2 regions of the Kitasatospora sp. NPDC004615 genome follow, and region 1 is predicted to be linked to the other one. Evidence: riboswitches for the same ligand, from Rfam matches in the RefSeq annotation. Region 1 holds a riboswitch; the other holds the start of a gene.
What was found. A riboswitch is a leader RNA that binds a small molecule or an ion and turns the genes downstream of it on or off. The one in region 1 is predicted to bind cobalamin.
Positions count from the first base shown of each region.

Region 2: linked by a shared signal. The riboswitch ahead of cobN (cobaltochelatase subunit CobN) and the one ahead of ACFYS8_RS20365 (HoxN/HupN/NixA family nickel/cobalt transporter) in region 1 are both predicted to bind cobalamin.

Region 1 is NZ_JBIALQ010000005.1:526,225-533,618, forward strand. Features, by position in the region: gene ACFYS8_RS20340 (aminopeptidase P family protein) at 29-1,135, opposite strand; gene rpmG (50S ribosomal protein L33) at 1,268-1,432, shown strand; gene ACFYS8_RS20350 (type B 50S ribosomal protein L31) at 1,490-1,732, shown strand; gene ACFYS8_RS20355 (XRE family transcriptional regulator) at 1,778-2,356, opposite strand; gene ACFYS8_RS20360 (EamA family transporter) at 2,481-3,326, shown strand; gene ACFYS8_RS20365 (HoxN/HupN/NixA family nickel/cobalt transporter) at 3,349-4,461, opposite strand; cobalamin riboswitch at 4,492-4,688, opposite strand; gene ACFYS8_RS20370 (DUF6445 family protein) at 4,769-5,461, opposite strand; gene ACFYS8_RS20375 (Fpg/Nei family DNA glycosylase) at 5,557-6,363, opposite strand; gene ACFYS8_RS20380 (AAA family ATPase) at 7,153-7,394, opposite strand, start outside.
Region 2 is NZ_JBIALQ010000001.1:364,490-371,883, reverse strand. Features, by position in the region: gene cobN (cobaltochelatase subunit CobN) at 1-3,426, opposite strand, end outside; cobalamin riboswitch at 3,701-3,839, opposite strand; gene ACFYS8_RS01705 (hypothetical protein) at 4,003-5,730, shown strand; gene ACFYS8_RS01700 (precorrin-8X methylmutase) at 5,727-6,353, shown strand; gene ACFYS8_RS01695 (precorrin-2 C(20)-methyltransferase) at 6,350-7,394, shown strand, end outside.

The DNA.
Region 1 (7,394 bases):
AAGCAGTGCGCCGCCGGAGCCCGTTGGGCTACAGCGCGAGGAGCTCCTTGGTGGTGATGGTGAGCAGCTCGGGCCCGCCCTCCTCGGGAGGCCGCACCACGAGCGTGTCCTCGATCCGGACGCCGCCCCGGCCCGGGAGATGCACTCCTGGACCGACGGTGACCGGCACGCGATTGTCCAGTTTACCCATGTCGGCGGGCCCGAGGCGCGGCGCCTCCCTGATCTCCAGGCCGATGCCGTGCCCGAGCGGGTGGACGGCGTGCTCGGCGTGGCCCGCGGCCTGCAGGATCGAGCGGGCCGCGTCGTCCGGGACGTGCTGCTCGACGCCCGGCCCGAGCGCCTCCCGGCCGGCCCGCTGGGCGCGGAACACCAGGCGGTGCAGCTCGACCTGCCAGGCGGCGGGGGCGGCCCCGATCACGAAGGTGCGGGCGGTGGAGATGCCGTAGCCGCGGTACTGCGCGCCCAGCGCGACGGTGAGGAAGTCGCCCTCCTCGACCCGGCGGTCGGTGGGCTGGTGGCGCTCCAGGCCGGAGTGGCTGCCGGTGCCGACGGAGACCGGGAAGGCGGCCCGGTCGGCGCCGTGGTCGATCATCCGGCGCTCCAGCTCCATCGCCAGGTGGCGTTCGGTGCGGCCGACCAGGATCGATTCGAGCAGCTCGCCGAGCGCCTGGTCGGCGATCTCGGCGGCGATCCGCAGGTCGGCGAGCTCGTGCTCGTCCTTGACCACCCGCAGCCGCTCCACCGCCCGGTCCAGGTCGAGCAGCCGGGCCGGCTCGACCTGCCGGGCGATGGCGCGGTGCCGGGCGACCGTCAGGTCGTGCTCCTCGACGGCGAGGTCCCGCACCCGCAGCCGGGCGGCGGCCTCGGCGGCGGCCACCGCGGCGTCCGTCTCGGCGGGCGCCGCCAGCCGGGTGACCTCCTCGTCCACCTCGCGCTCCACCGACTCCTCGGGCGGCACGTCCTGCGGCAGCGCCAGCACCGCGCGTTCGCGGGTGAGCAGCAGCGCGGCGCCGCACGGCGGGCAGCCGGTGAGGTAGCGGACGTTGGCGGCGCGCGTGATCAGCGCGGCGTCGGCTCCGGAGGCGCTGCAGTACTCGCGGAGGCGTTCGCGTCGGGCGGCGTGCGCGTCGGACATGTCTCCGAGCCTACGAACGGGGCCCGGGGGCCGCCCGTCGGAACGGGCCCGATCGGGGCGGGAATGCGGCGGGGCAGGGGCGTGTTGTGGCCACATGAAAACGGCAATCGTTGCCGAGAGTGGAGGTTCGAGATGGCGCGCAGCGAGCTGCGACCGGTGATCACGCTCCGGTCGGCGGCGGGCACGGGCTTCAGCTACGTGACCCGCAAGAACCGGCGGAACAACCCCGACCGGATCGTCCTGCGGAAGTTCGACCCGGTGGCCGGGCGGCACGTGGAGTTCCGCGAAACCCGCTGACCACAGGGCAGTTGAGGGCGTTCGAAGGCTGTTGAAGGCTTGGCGAAGGAGGAGCAGATGAAGCAGGGAGTGCACCCCGAGTACCGTCCGGTGGTGTTCCGGGACAAGACGGGCGGCCTGTCGTTCCTGACCCGATCCACGGCCACCAGCGGCCGGACGGTCGAGTGGACGGACGGGCGGGCGTACCCGGTGGTGGACGTCGAGACGTCCTCCGCGAGCCACCCGTTCTACACCGGCAAGGCCCGCCTGCTGGACACCGCGGGCCGGGTGGAGCTGTACCGGCGCAGGTACGGCCTCTGACAGACGTGCGGCGAAGGGCCCCGGGAGCTTCCCGGGGCCCTTCGCTCACTTGCCGGCCGGCGGGGGTACGGAGACCACCAGGGTGAGCCGGCAGTCGCCGGCGCCCTCGTTGCGGTAGCTGTGGGCGGTTCCGGCCTCGTAGGAGGCGGTGGAGCCGGCCGGGATGCGGTGGGCGCGGCCGTCGAGGACGAGGGTGAGTTCGCCCTCGTCGATCCGGGCGATCTCGACGGTGCCGGCCGGGTGCGGGTCCGAGGCGTGGGTCTCGCCGGGGCGCAGGTGCCAGGTCCACAGCTCCAGCGGGCCGGGGGCCTCGATGCCGTTCAGCAGGACGCCACTGCCGCCGTCCGGGCCGCTCCACAGCCGCACGGCGTCCTCGGCGGGGATGATCCGCACCACCGAGGTCTCGTCGTAGTCGAGCAGCCGGGCGATCGAGACGCCGAGGGCGTCGGCGAGCCGGACCACGGTGCCGACACTGGGGTTGGTGCGGGCCTGCTCGATCTGGACCACCATGCCGCGGCTGACGCCGGAGCGGGCCGCGAGGGCGTCCAGGGTGTGGCCGCGTTCGGTGCGCAGCCGCTTGAGGTTGCGGGCGAGGGCCTGGGTGACGAGATCGGGTTCCGGCACGCTGAGTCCAATATTTTAGTTGGGTCGGTTGAATGGGTTGAACTATGCTGCGGCAGCACGACAGATCCATCGACTGTACTGCGGAGTCCATCATGCTGCCCCCCGCTCACCGCCCGACGACCTCATGAGCGCCGCCTTCGCGCTGCTCGCCAGCCTGCTCTGGGGCGTCGCCGACTACGGCGGCGGGGCGATCACCCGCCGCCTGCCCGCGCTCGGCGTCGTGGTCCTCTCGCAGACCGCCGCCGCCCTGGTCCTCGTCCTGGCCGTCACCGCCACCGGCGGCTGGGCCGACGCGGGCCCCGCGCTCTGGTACGCCGTCGCGGCCGGCGTGATCGGGCCGATCGCGCTGCTCGCCTTCTACAAGGCACTGGCGCTCGGGCCGATGGGCGTGGTCTCACCGCTGGCCACCGTCGGCGTGCTGGTGCCGATCGGCGTCGGCCTGTTCCTCGGCGAACGGCCGGGCGCCGTCCAGGGGTTGGGGATCCTGGTGGCGATCGCCGGGGTCGCGCTGGCCGGCGGCCCGCAGCGCGGCGGACCGGCCGTGAGCCGCCGGGTCCTCGTCCTCACCCTCTCCGCCGCGTTCGCGTTCGGCGCGGTGCTCGCCCTGATCGCGCATGCCAGCGCCGGCGGCGGACTGCTGCTGACGCTGTGCGTGCAACGACTGACCAACGCGGTGGTCGGCATCGGCATGCTGGCCGCCGCCGCCCGCCGGGAGCCGGTCGAACTGCGCGGCGCGGCCCGTTCGTTGCCCTCACTGACCGCCGTCGGCGTCGCCGACGTGGCCGCGAACGGCCTGTACGCCGCCGCCACCCACCTGGGCTCGGTCGCGGTGGCGGCGGTGCTGGCCTCGCTCTACCCCGTGGTGACGGCGCTGATGGCGCGCGGCCTGCTCAAGGAACGGCTGCTGCGGGTCCAGGTGGTCGGCGCCGGACTGGCCGTCGCCGGAACGCTGATCCTGGCCGCAGGTTGACTTCCCGTCAGGCCGCGCGTTCTCAGGCCCCTGCCCCCGCGAAGGCCTTGGACCGCCGGGCGATCCGCCAGTAGCCGATCGCCGCCGCCCAGACCACCACGAACAGGCCGACGATCACGAAGCCGACGTTTTCCAGACCGAGTCCGGCGATCCAGCCGGACACCGGATCGTCCAGGCCGAACTTGTCGTGCAGCACCGCGACCAGCTCGATGGTGCCGATCACGAAGGCCACCGCGATCGACAGCCCCGTAATGGTCAGGTTGTAGTACACCTTGCGGACCGGGTTGGAGAACGCCCACTGGTAGGCGAAGTTCATGAACGTGCCGTCCAGCGTGTCGAACAGGCTCATCCCGGCCGCGAACAGCAGCGGCAGGCAGACGATCGCGTACCAGGGCAGGCCGGACGCCGCACCCGAACCCGCCATCACCATCAGAGTCACCTCGGTCGCGGTGTCGAAGCCCAGGCCCAGCACCATGCCCACCGGGAACATCTGCCCGGGCCGGGTGATCGAACGGGTCGCCCGGCCCAGGATCCGGGCCAGGAAGCCCCGCGAGTCCAGGTGCTTCTCCAGCTCGGCCTCGTCGTACTCACCGGCCCGCATCGCCCGGAACACCCGCAGGATGCCCAGCAGCGCCACCAGGTTGAGCGCCGCGATCAGGTACAGGAACGCCCCCGACGCGGTGGTGCCGATGGTGCCCAGCACCTGATGGGTCGTCGAACCCTCGTCCATCAGGGTGCCCGCCAGCGCCGCCCCGCCGGCCACCAGCGCAGCCATCAGCACCACCATCGAGGAGTGCCCGAGCGCGAACCAGAAGCCCACCGAGACCGGCCGGCGGCCGTCCGCCATCAGCTTGCGGGTGGTGTTGTCGATCACCGCGATGTGGTCGGCGTCGAAGGCGTGCCGCATGCCCAGCGTGTAGGCCGTGATGCCCAGGCCCACGCCGAACACCTGGGTACCCACCTGGTACTTCTCCGGCACCACCAGGAACAGCAGCGTCCCGAACGCCGCCACGTGCAGGGCCAGGATCACCGCCATCAGGCCGGCGGTGCGCAAGGTGTCCTCGCGCCGCCAGCGGAAAGCAGGAAGAGGGGAGCCCGGGACGTTTCCGGGCATGGTCGAATCGGACGCGGTCATCCGCGCATCACGCTCCAGCACCTCGTGGATCACTTCGTGAGATGCCGTGGCCGGTCTCCTGGCTGACGGGGTGTTCGGCGTCGGCGCCCGGCCTTCCCGGCCGCGAGCGGCCAGTGGCACGAGGTGGGAGCCGACGACTCCCCGATCACAGTGGCGAGGGCCGCTCCGGACTCCTGTGACGAGCACAGTGCACCGGCTTCCCGAACACCACGGCCCGCCCACCGTAGATCCGGCCACCACGCGGCGGCAAGAGCGTCACACCGCGCAGGTGTCGAAGATCACGCCCGCCCGGCGGGCTGACGGCGCGTCACGCCATCCAGAAGAACACGCAGGTCATCCGCTTCTCGTCCAGGGTGGAGCCGTAGTACTCGGTCGCGGTGTGCATCAGGTTGGCGGTGTACAGCAGCAGCCGGTTGTAGCGGTGCGGAACGGCCAGATCCTCGGTGAACGAGTCCGGCGGGACGAAACGGGTGCCCAGCGCGTCCACCAGATTGTTGTGCGGGGCGACCACGGTGTTCCCGCCGAGCCGGCCCCCCGGCAGGCTCTGCCGGTAGAAGCTCGTCCCGCACCGCTTCGGCACGTTCGGGTTGAGGTACAGCACGGCGGCGTACCGGCACAGCGACCGCGAATCGGTGTGCGGCCGCGGCTCGCACTCCCCCTCCCCCACCACCTGCACGCAGTTGTGGTTGAACGTGCCGCCCTCGGCCTCGCTCAACGCCCAGATCCGCGGCACCTGCACGGTCTCCCGCACCAGCTTCTCGACGTGCGCCAACTCCTCCGGCTCCAGCCCGGGCATCGCCCGCAACCCCGGCCAGGGCTCCGGCCTGTGCGGATACCCCTCGTCCCAGTCGGTACGCGCCAGATGCCGGGCCCGCACCGCATCCGGATCCGGCAGGACATCGTCCAGCACCCAGTAGTCACGCCCCTTGGTGGGCTTGCGGTACGGGAGGACCGGAAGGGCCGGAGTCGGGCGCGGGCCCTGGAACGGTTGCACGGGCATGGACCCGACAATAGGAGCGCGCCCCGAACCCCTCGCCCAAGGGCCGGTCAACCTTCCGTCAAGGCTTCCCCACTACCCTCCGTGATGACGACCCGTCATGCCTGCTGGCAGCGCGGACACCAGAACAGGTTCCGGGCCGCCAACTCCTCGGTCCGCACCGGGGTTTCACACACCAGACACGGCTGATCCTGCCGCCGGTACACGTACACCTCACCACCGTGGTCGTCCACCCGCGGCGGACGCCCCATCGCCTCCGGCGTGTGCTCCGGCCGCACGGTGTCGATCCGCCCCGCCGCGACACCGTCATGCATCAGCGCCACCAGATCCGCCCAGATCGCGTCCCACTCGGCCCGGCTCAGATCCCGCCCCGCCCGGTGCGGACTGATCCCCAACCGGAACAGCACCTCCGCGCGATACACGTTGCCGACACCCGCCAGCACCTTCTGATCCATCAGCAACGCGGCCACCGTCGTCCCGCTCCGCGAGATCCGCTGCCACGCCGCATCCCCCACCTCCCCCGGCCGCAACGGATCCGGCCCCAGCCTGCGATGCACCGCCGCCTTCTCCCCCGGCGTCAGCACCTCGCACGCCGTCGGCCCCCGCAGATCCGCGTACCCACTCCCGTTCTCCATCCGCAACCGCACCTGCCCGACCGGCTCCGGAGCCTCCCCCACCCCGAACTCGTACTTCCCGTACAACCCGAGATGCACATGCAGCCAGTCGTCGCCGAACCCCAGGAACAGATGCTTCCCGTGCGCCTCCGCAACCTCCAACACCCGCCCGTCCAGCAGCCCCGCCCCCTCCACGAAGCGCCCCTGCGGCGACGAAACCCGCACCGCCCGCCCCCCGAACAGCTCCCCGTTCAACCCGGCCAACCGATGCACCACATGCCCCTCGGGCACCCGCGCCACCTCCACATTCGTTCCCGTCCAACACCCCCATTCTCCCCGCCCCCACCGACACCCCGGCAGAGCCAAAGGTCCACCCCCACCACGGGCCAGAACGACACCAAGCCTGCGGCGGACGCCCGCACAAGGCGAACCTGCGCAGCGAAAGCCCGTACAGCGAAACCCCACGCAGTGGAGGCGCATACACCCGAAGCCCGCACAACGAAGCTCTCCCAGTGGAAACCCACATGACAAAGACCCGCGCAGCGAGGCCAGCGCCACCGAAGCCCGCGCCACCGAAGCCAGCGCAGCGAGGCCAGCGCAACGAGGCCAGCGCAACGAAAGCCCACACAGCGAAACCCCATGCAGCGGAGACCCGCGCCACAAAAACCCGCACCGCGAAAGGCGGCGCAGCGGAACCCCCTGCACAGCCCTGCCCGGCGAAGGCCCGCGCCGCCGACGCCCGCGCAGCTAGAGCCCCCCAGTGGAAACCCACTCACCGAACCCGGGCAGCGCAGTCCCGCGCAGTGGAAACCCGCGCGGTCAAAGACCGCGCAGCGAAGCTCCGCGCAGCGGAACCCTCCCCATCACAACCCACGCAGCAAAAACCCCTCCGCATCACGGCCCGCCCGGCGAGGACCACGCCGCCGAAGCCCCCGCAGCAAAAGTCCCCGCCGCCGAAGCTCCGCGCAGCGGAAACTCCTCACGCCCAAGCCCCGCGCAGCGGGTTGCCCCCGGCCTGCGCGCAGCGCTCGTCGCGGGTCGGGTTGCGCGGCGCGGGTGGAGGGAGCTCCCCGCAGGGGGTCAGCGTTGGTGGAGGCGGGAGAGGATCGCCTGGTCGAGCGCGGCGGCCGTCTCGGGGACGGTGAGGTTGGAGTTGTCGATGATGGGGAGGCCGGAGGTGCGCCAGCCGGCCATGCGGCCGTGGATGCGGGCCACTTCGTCGTCGGAGAGGCGGCGGTTGCCGGAGCGTTCGGCGTTGCGGGCGAGGACGCGGTCGAGGCCGGGGAGGAGGACGACGGGGATCATGCCGGGGCCGATGTGGC
Region 2 (7,394 bases), on a different contig from region 1:
CTCCTCGGTGAGCTTCTCGTACATCCAGTCAGCGACCACGCCGGTGGTGGCGTCGTAGCCGAACAGGTAGTCCACCGTCGCGGCCATCTCGAACGCGCCCTTGTAGCCGTGCCGGCGCATCGCCTCCAGCCAGCGCGGGTTCACCACCCGCGCCCGGAACACCCGGGCCGCCTCCTCGGTGAGGGTGCGGGTGCGCACCGTCTCCGGGCGGGTCGAGTCGCCGATGTACGCCGCCGGGCTGCTGCCCGTCAGCGCGCGCACGGTGGCCACCATGCCGCCGTGGTACTGGAAGTAGTCGTCGGAGTCGGCGATGTCGTGCTCGCGGGTGTCGGTGTTCTTCGCCGCCACCGTGATCCGACGGTAAGCGCTTTCCATCTCCTCCCGGGCCGGGCGCCCGTCCAGCCCCCGCCCGTACGCGTAACCGCCCCACACCGTGTAGACCTCGGCCAGGTCAGCGTCCGTGCGCCAGTCCCGGCTGTCGATCAGCTGCAGCAGACCCGCGCCGTAGGTGCCCGGACGCGAGCCGAACACCCGGACGGTGGCCCGGCGTTCGTCACCGTGCTCGGCCAGGTCCGCCTGCACGTGCGCCCGGACGAAGTTCTGCTCGGCGGGCTCCTCCTGGCCGGCCGCCAGCCGCACCGCGTCGTCCAACAGCGCCACCACGTGCGGGAACGCGTCGCGGAAGAACCCCGAAATGCGCAGCGTCACATCGATCCGGGGACGGCCCAACTCGGCGAGCGGAATCGCCTCCAGACCCGTCACCCGGCGCGAGGCGTCGTCCCACACCGGGCGGACGCCGAGCAGCGCCAGTGCCTCGGCGATGTCGTCACCGGCCGTGCGCATCGCCGAGGTGCCCCACAGCGAAAGGCCCACCGACGGCGGGAACTGCCCGTCGTTGTCGGCCCGGTAGCGTTCGATCAGGGAGGCGGAAAGCGCTTGCCCGGTCTCCCAGGCGAGCCGGCTCGGCACCGCCTTCGGGTCCACCGAGTAGAAGTTCCGCCCCGTCGGCAGCACATTGACCAGCCCGCGCAACGGCGACCCCGACGGCCCCGCCGGAACGAACCCGCCCTGCAGCGCGTGCAGCACCGCGTCCAACTCGTCCGTGGTCGCGGCGAGTCGGGGCACCAGCTGCGCCGCCGCGAACGCCAGCACCTCGGAGACGGCCGGCGGCAGGCCTGCCGCGACCTTCGCGACCGCCGCCGGGTTCCAGTCCTCCGCCTCCATCGCCTCCACCAGCGCCCGCGCCTGCGCCTCGGCCGCGTCCGTCGCCCCCAGCGTCAGTGCTGCCTCGTCCAGACCGAGCGCCTCCCGCAGACCCGGCAGCGCACGCACGCCGCCCCAGATCTGCCGCGCCCGCAGGATCGCCAGCACGATGTTGACCCGGTCAGTACCGCGCGGAGCCTGGCCGAGCACGTGCAGACCGTCACGGATCTGCGCGTCCTTCACCTCGCACAGCCAACCGTCCACGTGCAGCAGGAAGTCGTCGAAGCCGTCGTCCTCCGGCCGCTCCGCCAACCCCAGGTCGTGGTCCAGCTTCGCGGCCTGGATCAACGTCCAGATCTGCGCCCGGATCGCCGGCAGCTTCGCCGGGTCCATCGCCGCGATGTTCGAATGCTCGTCCAGCAGTTGCTCAAGACGCGCGATGTCACCGTACGAATCGGCCCGCGCCATCGGCGGCACCAGGTGATCGACCAGCGTCGCGTGCGCCCGGCGCTTCGCCTGCGTACCCTCACCCGGATCGTTCACCAGGAACGGGTACACGAGCGGCAGATCGCCCAGGGCGGCGTCCGGACCGCACTCCGCCGACAGTGCCGCCGTCTTGCCCGGCAACCACTCCAGATTGCCGTGCTTGCCCAGGTGCACCACCGCGTGCGCACCGAACCCGCCGTCCTGCTGCGCCGCCGCGATCCAGCGGTACGCCGCCAAGTAGTGGTGGCTCGGCGGCAGATCCGGGTCGTGGTAGATCGCCACCGGGTTCTCGCCGAACCCGCGCGGCGGCTGGATCAGCACCAGCAGATTGCCCGACCGGAGACCCGCCAGCACGATGTCGCCGTCCGGGTTCTGCGACCGGTCGACATACAGCTCGCCCGGCGCCGGACCCCAGTGCTCCTTCACCTGCTCGCGCAGCGCCGCCGGGAGCGTGGCGTACCAACGCCGGTAGTCGGCGGCCGGGATGCGCACCGGGTTGCGGGACAGCTGGTCCTCCGTCAGCCACGCCTGGTCGTAGCCGCCCGCCTCGATCAGCGCGTGGATCAGCGCGTCGCCGTCGTGGCCGTGCCCGGTCCCGGTGTCCAGACCCGGCAGGCTGTCGCCCAGGTCCATGCCCTCCGCGCGCAGCCGCTCCAACAGCCGGATCGCCGAGGCCGGGGTGTCCAGGCCGACCGCGTTGCCGACCCGCGCATGCTTGGTCGGATAAGCGGACAGAACGAGGGCGAGGCGCCGCTCGGACGCCGGAGTGTGCCGCAGCCGCGCATGCCGCACCGCGATCCCGGCGACCCGCGACGCACGCTCCGGGTCCGCTGCGTACACCGTAAGCCCGTCCTCGTCGACCTCCTTGAACGAGAACGGAACAGTGATCAGCCGACCGTCGAACTCCGGCACCGCCACCTGCGTCGCCGTGTCCAACGGAGACAGCCCGTCGTCACTGCCCGCCCACTGCGCCCGCGACCAGGTCAGGCAAAGCGCCTGCAGGATCGGCCGGTCCAACGCCGCCAACTCCCCGGCGTCCCAAGCCTCTTCGTCCCCACCCGCCTGCGCGTCGGCCGGCCGGGTGCCGCCCGCCGCCAGCACCGTCGTCACGATCACGTCGGCCGCGCCCAGCTCCGCCAGCAGCTCCGGCTCCGCACCGCGCAGCGACGCGCAGAAGTACGCGCGGGCCTGCGCACCCTCGTCCTCGATCGCCCGGCAGAGCGTCTCCACGAACGCCGTGTTGCCGCTCATGTGGTGCGCCCGGTAGTACAGCACCGCGACGGAAGGGCCCTCCGAGGTGCGGGCGGTGCGCTCCAGCGGACCCCAGGACGGGGCCGAGGCCGGCGGCGCGAACCCGTGACCTGTCAGCAGCACCGTGTCCGACAGGAACGCACCCAGCTCCGCCAGGTTCTCCGGACCACCGTGCGCCAAGTACGCGTGCGCCTCCGCCGCGATGCCCGCCGGCACCGTCGACAACTCCATCAACTGCGCGTCCGGCGCCTGCTCACCCGTCAGCACCACCACCGGACGCGGCCCCGCGAGCAGCACGTCCAGCCCCTCCTGCCAGGCCCGACGCCCACCCAGCAGCCGCACCACCACCAGCTCCGCACCCTCCAGCAGGGCAGGCAGCTCGGCGGGATCCAGGCGTGCCGGATTGCCCCAACGGAACCGCACCGGCCCGCTCGACGCCCGGGCACTCAGCAGGTCCGTGTCCGACGTGGACAGCAACAGGATCATGCGAAAGCCCTCCCGGGCATCTCGAACAGCGCGGACAACCCGGTCAACCCGGTCAACCCGGTGGTGGGAGCACAGGTGCGATCGAGGACGCGGAACGGTCCGACGGGCGGCGCGATGGACAGCCCGGTGGACGTCGCAACGGACGGCCCGGGGGACGTCGCAACGGACGACGGCCCGGTGGATGCCCAGGTGGGGACAGAGCCCACAGGCACCCGCCGGGATGCGGGCATGCGGCAGCGCATGGCACGGACCTTCCTCGGGGTCCTCGCCCCGGGCAGTGGAGGACGGCCGGAGTTCCTGGCTCCCACGGCTCACTGAGCCGCGGTCACAGTGGCGGGACCGCACCGGATTCTCACCGGACTTCCTCCGCTGTGCCGTCGCTGGCAGCGGACACCCCGAGAGGTGCCCGCCCAGCATCGTACGGGTTGATGGCCCGTCGGCGGGAGTGTGACCTGCGACGCCCCACCGGTTCCGCCCCCGGGAACCCGTGCCGACCTGGGGATTTGACCCTGGCGCGGGACCTTCGGGCGAGCTCCGGGCGAGCTCCGGGCGACGGTTGGGGCTGCCACTCGGGTGGTGGCCGGGCTGGTGGCCGGGCTGCTGGTCGGGGCGGTGGTCGGGGTGGTGGTCGGGGCGGTGGCGCGAATCGCGGCCATGGGTATGCTCGCCGCCATGCCACCCACACCCGACGCCCTTGCGGCACCCTTCGTCGGGCCCGACCGAGGCCGCGCCGACGCCTGCCCCGGCGCGCTCCGCCTGCACCCCGCCGAGGACGGCCAACTCGCACGACTCCGCCTCCCCGGCGGGTACTTGACGTACCATCAGCTACTCGCCCTGGCCGACGCGGCCGACGCGCTGGGCGACGGCGAAGTCGAGATCACCTCCCGCGGCAACCTCCAGCTGCGCGGCCTGCGCGAACAGTGCGCCACCGACCTCGCCGAACGGCTCCGCTCCGTCGGCCTGTTGCCCTCCGACACCCACGAACGCGTCCGCAACATCGCCGCCTCCCCGCTCGCCGGCCTCGACGGCCGCGGCGCCCAGGGCGTCGATCTCCCGTACTGGGTGCGAGAGTTGGACGCCGCCCTGTGCGCCGCACCCTGGGCCGCCCGACTCTCCGGCAAGTTCCTGTTCGCCCTCGACGACGGCCGCGGCGACACCGCCGCCCTTGACGCCGATGTGACCTTGATCGCAATAGGCGACGGCCGCGCCCTGCTGCGCCTCGGCCGCGCCGACCACGCCTCCACCGTCGACCACCCCGTCCCCGCCGCCCTCGACGCCGCCCGCCACTTCCTCGACCTGGCCGCCGGCCGTGCCTGGCACCTGCGCGAAGTGCAGTCCGAACTGCCCGCCGGCGACGTGCCGCTGCCGCGATTCACGGGGGAGCGACCGGTGCTGGGTGCGATCCCCGGCGGTGGCGGTGGCGGTGGCGGTGGTGGCGGTGGTGGTGGCGGTGGCGGTGGCGGTGGCGGTGGTGGCGGTGGTGGTGGCGGTGGCGGGGTGTCGGTCGGGCTGCGGTTCGGCCGTGCGACCAGTGCGCAGTGGCGACTGCTGGCGGACGCGCTGGCGTCGGGAGGGGAGGGGTGCGGCGGCGACGCGAGCGGCGGCGGCGGCGCGAGCGTGCGGCTCACGCCGTGGCGGGGCGTCGTGGTGCCCGGAGCCGGTGCCGACTGGTTGCCACGCCTCGCCGACGCGGGCTTCCGGGTCGAGTCCGGCGGCCCCTGGGAGGGCGTCAGCGCCTGCACCGGTCTGCCCGGTTGCGGGAAAGCGCTTGCCGACGTTCGTGCGCAGGCCGTGCGCGCGATAGCCGCCGTTCCTGCTGTGGGGCTGCCCGTCCACTGGTCCGGGTGCGAACGGCGCTGCGGACACCCGGCCGGTCGCTGGGTCGACGTGCTGGCCACCGCGACCGGATACCGGGTCGCCGTGGACGGGCGGGCCCGCGAGGTCGGTCGGGGTGCGGGGGGTGGCGGCGCCGAGATTGTCCGTGCGGGTATCGGGTCCGGTGGGAGGGGGGTCGCGGGGGGTGGCGCCGAGGAGAACATCTATGCGGAGATAATCCGTGCAGGGATCAACTCGGCGGGCTGCAACACCGGCGACAAAAACAGAACCCAAAACGACAGAACCGGGCAGAACGGCACCGGGCAGAACGGCACCGGGCAGAACGGCACCGGGCAGAACGGCGCCGGGCGCAACAGCGCCGAGAACCACAGCGCCGAGAACGACAGCACCGAGCGCAACAGCGCCGAGAACGACATCGCCGAGGCAGTCGCCGAGGCGCGCAATGCCGAATGGCGGAGGACCGAATGATCGACTACGAGAAGGACGGCGCATCCATCTACCGCCAGTCCTTCGCCACCATCCGCGCCGAGGCCGACCTCGCCGCGCTGCCTGCCGACGTGGCCCAGGTCGCGGTGCGGATGATTCATGCCTGCGGCATGACCGACCTGGTCGAGGACCTGCTGTGGTCGCCGAACGTGGTCGCCGACGCCCGGCGCGCCCTGCATGCCGGGGCGCCGATCCTCTGTGACGTCAACATGGTTGCCAGTGGCGTGACCCGCAAGCGGCTGCCCGCCGACAACGAGGTGATCTGCACCCTCACCGACCCGTCGGTGCCCGAACTCGCCCGCGCCATGGGCACCACCCGCAGTGCCGCCGCGATGGAACTCTGGCTGCCCCGGTTGGAGGGCGCCGTGGTTGCCGTCGGCAACGCGCCGACCTCGCTGTTCCGGCTGCTGGAGCTGATCGAGGCCGGCGCGCCCCGGCCCGCCGCCGTGATCGGCGTCCCGGTCGGGTTCATCGGCGCCGCCGAGTCCAAGCAGGCCCTGGCCGAACACCCGGCCGCACTGGAACACCTGGTGGTCCGGGGCCGCCGGGGCGGCAGCGCGATCGCCGCTGCCGCGATCAACGCGATTGCGAGCGAACAGGAATGACTGAGCGTCAGGAAATCGACGGGGCCGGGGAGTCGGCGGCCGGGCGGCTGTACGGCGTCGGTGTCGGGCCGGGTGATCCGTCGCTGATCACGGTGCGCGCCGCCGAACTCATCGGCCGGGCCGACGTCATCGCCTACCACTGTGCGCGGCACGGACGTTCGCACGCCCGGGCCATCGCGGAGCGCTATCTGACGGGTGGTCAGATAGAAGAGCAGCTGATGTACCCCGTCACCGTGGAGACCACCGACCACCCGGGCGGATATCGGGGTGCGTTGGACGACTTCTACCAGGAGGCGTCCGACCGGCTCGCCGCGCACCTCGACGCCGGGCGGATGGTGGTCGTCCTCGCCGAGGGCGACCCGCTGTTCTACGGTTCCTACCAGCACATGCACAAGCGCCTCGCGCACCGCTACCCCACCGAGGTGGTGCCGGGCGTCACCTCCATCAGCGCTGCCGCCGCTCGCCTCGGCGCCCCGCTGGTGGAGGCCGAAGAGGTCCTGACGGTCATCCCGGGCACCCTGCCGGAGGAGGAGTTGACGGCGCGCCTCGCCGCCACCGACTCGGCCGTCATCATGAAACTCGGCCGCACCTTCCCCGCCGTGCGCCGCGCCCTGGAGCGGGCCGGGCGGCTGGACGAGGCGCGGTATGTCGAGCGCGCCACCATGGAAGGTGAGCGCACCGGCCGGCTCGCCGAGATCGAGGCCGACAGCGTGCCGTACTTCTCGGTCGCCGTCCTGCCCAGCCGGGTCGCCGCCCTCGACTCCGAGGGCAAGCCCTTCGAGGCGCTGGCGGTAGAGGGAGGGGAACTCCCCGACGGCGAACCGGCGTTGGGTGAGGTCGTGGTGGTCGGGACCGGCCCGGCGGGGCCGCTGTGGCTGACGCCCGAGGCGCGTGGGGCGCTCGCCAACGCGACGGACCTGGTCGGCTACACCACGTACCTGGACCGGGTGCCGGTCCGGGCGGGGCAGGTACGGCATGGGTCCGACAACAAGGTCGAGGGTGTGCGGGCCGAATTCGCCCTGGAGTTGGCGCGTCGCGGCC